2 linked regions of the Funiculus sociatus GB2-C1 genome follow. The protein of the gene in region 1 interacts with the protein of each later gene in a pairwise test. Links are inferred from orthologs where the notes say so. Each region holds a gene or a part of one and is shown in the gene's direction. Other genes may lie near its edges.

The links. The genes of interacting proteins can lie anywhere in the genome.
Region 2: the proteins of NDI42_RS05035 (region 1) and NDI42_RS28450 interact in binary tests that used the Escherichia coli proteins (3 or more experiments, as listed by UniProt). The link is inferred for Funiculus sociatus GB2-C1 from one-to-one orthologs.

Annotation. Positions count from the first base shown.
Region 1 is NZ_JAMPKJ010000006.1:128,334-131,886, forward strand. What follows is about bases 297-3,198. They hold NDI42_RS05035 (citrate synthase), read left to right. Parts: upstream 297-1,131; coding sequence 1,132-2,265; downstream 2,266-3,198. Other genes in these bases: NDI42_RS05025 (bifunctional oligoribonuclease/PAP phosphatase NrnA), read left to right, coding at 297-510; sixA (phosphohistidine phosphatase SixA), read left to right, coding at 540-1,037; NDI42_RS05045 (GTPase), read right to left, coding at 2,588-3,198. Also shown: more of NDI42_RS05025, read left to right, coding at 1-296; more of NDI42_RS05045, read right to left, coding at 3,199-3,553.
Region 2 is NZ_JAMPKJ010000124.1:3,660-7,139, reverse strand. Bases 456-3,284 are described here. They hold NDI42_RS28450 (lipid kinase), read left to right. Parts: upstream 456-1,348; coding sequence 1,349-2,221; downstream 2,222-3,284. Other genes in these bases: NDI42_RS28445 (cation-translocating P-type ATPase), read left to right, coding at 2,307-3,284; NDI42_RS28455 (glycosyltransferase family 4 protein), read left to right, coding at 456-1,259. In the rest of the region: more of NDI42_RS28455, read left to right, coding at 111-455; more of NDI42_RS28445, read left to right, coding at 3,285-3,480. UniProt on the Escherichia coli protein: In vitro phosphorylates phosphatidylglycerol but not diacylglycerol; the in vivo substrate is unknown.

The DNA of each region.
Region 1 (3,553 bases):
TATGATGCTCAATTGCTGAATGCAGTTTTGCAGGCTTATCGGTCTAAGCGGGTGATGGATGTGATCGAGCGATCGCTTACTAACCGCAGCGTCCAGAATAACTTCTCCATCGCTGGTGTCGGCTACCTCCGCTATGAAGACCGAGATGCCATCCCCCAAGCGGCAGATTTTCTAGTAACAGAAGAAAACGTCCACACTGCTGTCGTTTACGGGATTGTCCACGACGAAGACGAAGAACTCGAAGTCGTCATCGGTTCTCTGAGAACCAGCAAACTTACCCTCGACCCTGACGAATTTATCAAAGAAGCCTTTGGGCAAGACAGTCAGGGACGCTTCTTTGGTGGTGGTAGACTTTCAGCAGGCGGCTTTGAAATCCCCATGGGATTTTTGGGCGGCTTTAATGAAAATTCCGAGTACGCCAAGATAAAATGGGAAGTTTTTGATAGCCAAATCAAGCAAAAACTCCTCCGCTTGGTCAACCCCAAAGATAACCTACTTCATGGAGAGTAAAGGTTGGGGAGTGGGCAATAGGATTACCAATGACCACGAAACTATACTTAATTCGTCACGGAATCGCAGCCGATCCATCTGAGTATGAAAGCGATCGCGATCGCCCCTTGACAGCCGTTGGGCAGCAAAAAACTGGTAAAGTAGCAAAACGGCTGCAAGAGTTGGATCTGCATTTTGACCTGATTCTCACGAGTCCCCTAGTCAGGGCGCGTCAAACTGCCAAAATTCTCTACCACACTAATCTGAGTTCCCATCTCGAAGAATCAAACCAGCTTGCTCCCGGTGGAAATATCCATACTTGGATCAACTGGTTAGAAGCATGGCAAAACTCAGGCGGTTCCCAGTTAGCGCTAGTTGGTCATCAACCAGACTTGGGAAATTGGGCAGAAATCTTGGTTTGGGGTAATGTCAAAACAACAATCATCCTGAAAAAAGCAGGAATTATCGGGTTAAACTTGCCATCTAGCGGTTCGCCCATAGGTAATAGCGAACTATTTTGGCTGACAGCACCCAAGCTGTTACTGTAATGCCGATAAAATAATTCTGGTAAAAAGGGCGACCGATACATCCATTTTTGGTAAGTTACCCTGAAAATGTTTCACTCACCCAACTGGTAGTAACATGACTGTCTGCGAGTATAAACCAGGTCTAGAAGGCATTCCGGCTGCCCAATCCAGCATCAGCTACGTTGATGGTAAAGAGGGGATACTGGAATACAGAGGCATTCGTATCGAAGACCTCGCAGAAAAAAGTACGTTTTTGGAAACGTCGTATTTATTAATTTGGGGTGAACTCCCGACAAAGGAAGAACTCGAAGCCTTTGAAAGTGAAATTCGTTACCACAGGCGGATTAAATATCGCATCCGGGACATGATGAAATGCTTCCCCGAAACCGGACACCCGATGGATGCGCTACAAGCCTCAGCAGCGGCTCTAGGACTGTTTTACTCCCGTCGCGCCTTGGATAACCCAGCTTACATTCGCCAAGCCGTGGTGCGCCTTTTAGCAAAGATTCCGACAATGGTGGCGGCGTTCCAGCTGATGCGGAAAGGTAACGACCCGGTGCGTCCTCGCGACGATCTCGACTATGCTGGCAATTTCCTATATATGCTAAACGAGCGGGAACCCGATCCGCTGGCGGCTAGGATTTTCGATGTCTGTCTGACGCTCCATGCAGAGCATACGATGAATGCTTCCACCTTTTCAGCTAGGGTAACGGCTTCGACTCTGACTGACCCCTACGCAGTAGTAGCCTCAGCTGTGGGAACTTTAGCAGGCCCTCTGCATGGTGGAGCGAATGAAGAAGTCATCACCATGTTAGAAGAAATTGGCTCGGTGGAAAATGTCCGCCCTTGGCTGGATAATTTGCCGCCCAAGTCTAAAATTATGGGCTTTGGTCATCGCGTCTACAAGGTGAAAGATCCGCGAGCAACAATTCTGCAAAGTTTAGCAGAGCAGTTGTTTGAGAAGTTTGGACACGATAAATACTATGACATTGCCGTGGAGTTGGAAAAGGCAGTCGAGGAAAAATTAGGCCCAAAAGGAATTTATCCAAACGTAGATTTTTACTCTGGTTTGGTTTATCGGAAAATGGCAATTCCCACAGATTTGTTTACTCCGGTGTTTGCGATCGCTCGCGTAGCTGGTTGGCTTGCTCACTGGAAAGAACAGCTCGGAGAAAACCGCATCTTCCGTCCTACCCAAATGTACACTGGCGATCGCGGAGCTGCCTATATCCCCATCGACCAGCGCTAGATACAAGTTAAAACAAAAAATTATTTCTCATGTAGAGACGTTTGGAAACATCTCTACATTTTTTTTGATGGGTGCCACAATTATTAATAAGAAAACAAAAATTTAATTCAGGGAAACTCTTCCAGGTATAGCTTTGTAGCTTCTTTCAAATTGGAAATAGCTTCTTCAATCGTTTCCCCTTAGTCCAACAAAGCGATCGCGCTTTTTTATAGACTAGACCAGATGAGCGATCGCGCTTTACAAAAAAGGGGGGAAGAGAAAGCGATCGCTCTTTCGATAGATGAAATCTAATGGACTTTGAGTATAAGTGTGGTTCCGCCCTTCAATCTCTCGTATTTTCTGTCGCCTTCGTTATGTAACGGAGAATCAAGTCAAAATCTTGGCGAATTTCTGCGAGTTGTTTTACCCAGGTGTTTGAAGATGCGATCGCGCTCTCTTCCTGCTGACGAGCTGCTGCAATTTGCTTCTCAATCTCTCCATAAACCTGTACTTCAACTTTCCGTAGTTCTTCTTCTACCTGACCTTCGAGGTCTTTAGCAATGGCGATAAACTGACTGGTGATTTCGCGGCGTGCTTCAGCCAGTTTCTTATCTAATTCTTCTTCCTTTTTTACTGCACGCATATCCATTGCCACTGAAACTATACCCAGAATTGGCCCTACAACCATAGCTACATTAGCTATATCTTTAGCAATGTTGACTGCTTGCCAGGGTTTAAAGTCAAATCCTATAAGTTTCCCAATAGCATAAACACCATGATGAAGATTGCTCCCCGCTGCATTGGAGGCGTGTAGAAAGCCTTGTCCAGATACCGTTGATACTCTCCCTGCTGCTAAATCGGTTAGTTTACTTCCTACTGTCTTGCCAATCTTTTCGAGCTGCTTAACTTGATTCATTAGTCGCTCGAAGTCAGCATCGGACTCCACATTTCGAGTAGATACTTTTTGGTTGACCTCTAAACGTGCGACAAAGGCTTGAGTTAAGTCACCCTGGAGTACCTCTTTGACTTCTTCTCTGAGAGACTCGACTGCTACCTTTACAACCTCTTCCAGTTCTGTTCCCACTTTCTCATAATGTCCTTTGACATTATTTTCCGCCTGGTCGGATAGAGCTTTGATGTCCTCTTTGCCCCCTACAGCAGTAGCAAGGACTGTTCCCTCTTTGGCAACTGCTGATGACAGACGTAGTGCTATGCTTCTAACCTTGGTTCGCAGGCGATCGCGCTCTCTTCGTACTGTACGAGATAAACGTGCAAGCACTTCCAAGAAAGCTGAGTCTTCGCTAGAGTT
Region 2 (3,480 bases), on another replicon or contig:
GCGCTTTAAAATGGCGGCAGAAGTAGCGGTTGCAGGCATAAAGTAAAATGGTATAATTTAAGACTTTGTTGGGTTTTGTCGCTCAAACCAGCTTACAAATGGAGAATTATTTGTCAAATCAATTGCTGATTAATCTCTCTTTTCTTTTTTCTAAGCCGACTGGAATTGCTACTTATGCTGCCAATATTTTTTCTCATTTACAGCATCTCGATCCGACTTTATTAATAGCTAATAATATTCTTAATAATGGGGATGCTGAGCCTACCTTAGTTAGTTCCCAGCTTGAGCCTGGGAACCAGGAGGGAGTATGGAAGAGTAACTATAGCTGCTATCCGGTACCGCCTAATTTAACTCCGGAACAAGGGACCAAAGGACATTTTAATAGGATTTTGTGGACGCAGTTGCAGTTGCCACGGATTTACAAAAAATTGAATTCTAGTCTACTGTTTTCGCCGCTTCCAGAAGCGCCCTTATTTTCTGGCTGTCGTTCTGTGGTAATGGTTCATGATTTGATTCCGGTGCGCTTTCCTAAGCGGGGTTCCCCACTGGGACTCTACTTTCGTTACTACATTCCGCAAGTTTTAGCGCAGGCACAGCATATTATTTGTAACTCTAGGGCTACTGCTCAGGATATTACGAATTTTTATAAAATTCCCGAAGATAAAATTACGCCAATTCTTTTGGCGTATGATGCGAATCATTTTCGCTATCTTGATTTACCAACCAGCAATTATTTTCTTTATATAGGGCGTTACGATCCTTACAAAAATCTGGCTCGGCTGATTGAGGCTTTTGCTACTTTATATAATTGTGGCGATCGCGAGTTGTGGTTGGCTGGATCTGCGGATAAGCGTTATACGCCGATTTTAATGGAGCAAGTGGAACGGCTGGGGCTGAAAAATCGGGTAAAATTCCTAGAATACGTTCCTTCTGCCCAGTTGCCGACGCTAATTAATCAAGCGATCGCCCTCGTTTTTCCTAGTCTATGGGAAGGCTTCGGCTTGCCAGTTTTGGAAGCAATGGCTTGCGGTACCCCGGTAATTACCTCGAATATCTCATCGTTGCCAGAAGTCGCTGGCGATGCGGCAATTTTAGTAAATCCTTACAATGTTGGGGAAATCGCTGAGGCGATGCAGGCAATAGCGACGGATTCAGAATTGCGATCGCGTCTATCTGATGCTAGTCTCTCCAGAGCCAGCCAATTTAGTTGGGCAAAAACTGGAGAAGCTACCGCCGAAGTGCTAAAGCGATATCTTTAGAAGAATTATCAGCCAAGGAGTTAACTATAGGTAGATTTATTCTTTCAAAAATTTTGTGAAGATTATTACCTCTTAATGGAAAACTAGGCATGAATCGGCGAGCATTGTTGCTGGTTAATCGCCACGCACGGCGCGGAAAAGAGGCTTTATCTCAAGCTTTTAGCAAATTGAAAGAACTAGGCTTTGATTTGCAAGAAGAGTCTACAGAAAAGCCCAAACAACTGCCAGACATTATCCGACGATGGAGCGATCGCGTAGATTTAGTGATCGTCGGTGGCGGCGATGGCACCCTGAATGCAGCAGTAGACGGTATAGTTGACACGCAACTCCCCTTGGGTATCTTGCCCTTAGGAACAGCCAACGACCTAGCGAGAACCCTAGCAATTCCTGAAGCTTTAGATGAAGCTTGCCAGGTGATTGCAAATGGGACACAACAACGAATTGACTTAGGCTGGGTCAATGGTAAACACTTCTTTAATGTTGCAAGTTTAGGCTTAAGCGTACAAATTACCAAGCAACTGACCAAAGAAATCAAGCAACGCTGGGGAGTTCTGGCATACGCAGTAACAGCAATCCGAGTAGTGGGGCGATCGCGTCCTTTTTTGGCAGAAATCCGCAGCAATGGGGAATCAATTAAGGTAAAAACAGTTCAAATTGCTGTAGGTAACGGGCAATATTATGGCGGTGGCATGAAAATAGCTGAAGATGCAGCAATCAACGACCAGCGGCTGGATTTGTACAGCTTGGAAATTGAACGCGCATGGGAAATAATCCCCTTGTTACCAGCAATGAAGCAAGGGCAACAGGCAGACTTACCAGGCGTGCGGACTATTCAAAGTCAGGAAATAGAGGTATACACCAATAAGCGTCGCCCAATCAATACCGATGGAGAAATCACCACTTATACGCCAGCAAAATTTCGTCTGATTCCTCAAGCTTTATCGATTTTTGTACCTGGCTAACTCATAGTGCATAGTTAAAGTAGCATCCAATCACCAGGTTTACGCCCTATGATTGAGAGCTAGTAGGTCTTAAAGCACATTTCCCGTGACTCCATCTATCCCTTCAAATTCAAATCCCGACCAGGCAAGACCCTGGCACACCTTAGAAGTTGAAAAAACGCTGGAACTGCTCTCTAGCGACGCAGAATCTGGTCTAACCACCGTGGAAGCTCAAGAACGGTTGCAGCAGTACGGCCCCAATGAGCTACAGGAAACTGCCGGGAGGAGTTCCTGGGAAATCTTGCTCGATCAGTTCAAAAACATCATGTTGTTGATGCTGATCCTAGTGGCGCTGATTTCTGGGATTTTAGACCTGGTGGATTTACGAGGCGGAAAGTTAGCCGCAGGCGAAATCCCCTTCAAAGATACAATTGCCATTTTGTTGATTGTAATTCTCAACGGCATATTGGGCTATCTTCAGGAAAGCCGTGCCGAGAAAGCTCTAGCAGCCTTGAAGAAGCTGTCTTCCCCAAAAGTGCGAATCATTCGCGACGGCAGACAAGTGGAAGTCGAAGGCAAGACGCTGGTGCCGGGGGACATTATGCTAGTGGAAGCTGGGGTGCAGATTTCCGCAGACGGGCGGCTGATTGAAGAGGCAAATCTGCAAATACGGGAATCAGCGCTCACTGGCGAAGCTCACGCGGTGAACAAACAAGCATCAGTGCATTTGAGCGATGAAACATCTTTAGGCGATCGCATTAACTTAGTCTTTCAGGGAACCGAAGTTGTCCAGGGACGAGGCAAAGTAATTGTCACTGGAACCGGAATGAAGACGGAACTCGGCAAAATTGCCGATATGTTGCAATCCGTCGAAAGCGAAGACACTCCCTTACAACAACGGATGACCCAGTTGGGTAACGTGCTGGTGAGTGGTTCTCTGATCTTGGTTGCCATAGTGATCGTAGGCGGCATGATCCAAAGCCGCTTCAGCTCAGGACGTTGGGATTGGGGTGTCTTGCAAGAACTCGTAGAAGTTTCCCTGTCGATGGCTGTGGCTGTGGTTCCAGAAGGCTTGCCAGCTGTAATCACCGTAACTTTGGCACTGGGAACGCAGCGGATGGTGCGTCGTCACGCCCTAATTCGCAAACTCCCAGCAGTAGAAACTCTGGGTTCAGTCACGACTATTTGCTCAGATAAAACTGGCACCCTCACCCAAAATAAAATGGTCGTGCAACGGGTAGAAACTGGTTCCCAAAGTTTCCGCGTTGCTGGCGAAGGTT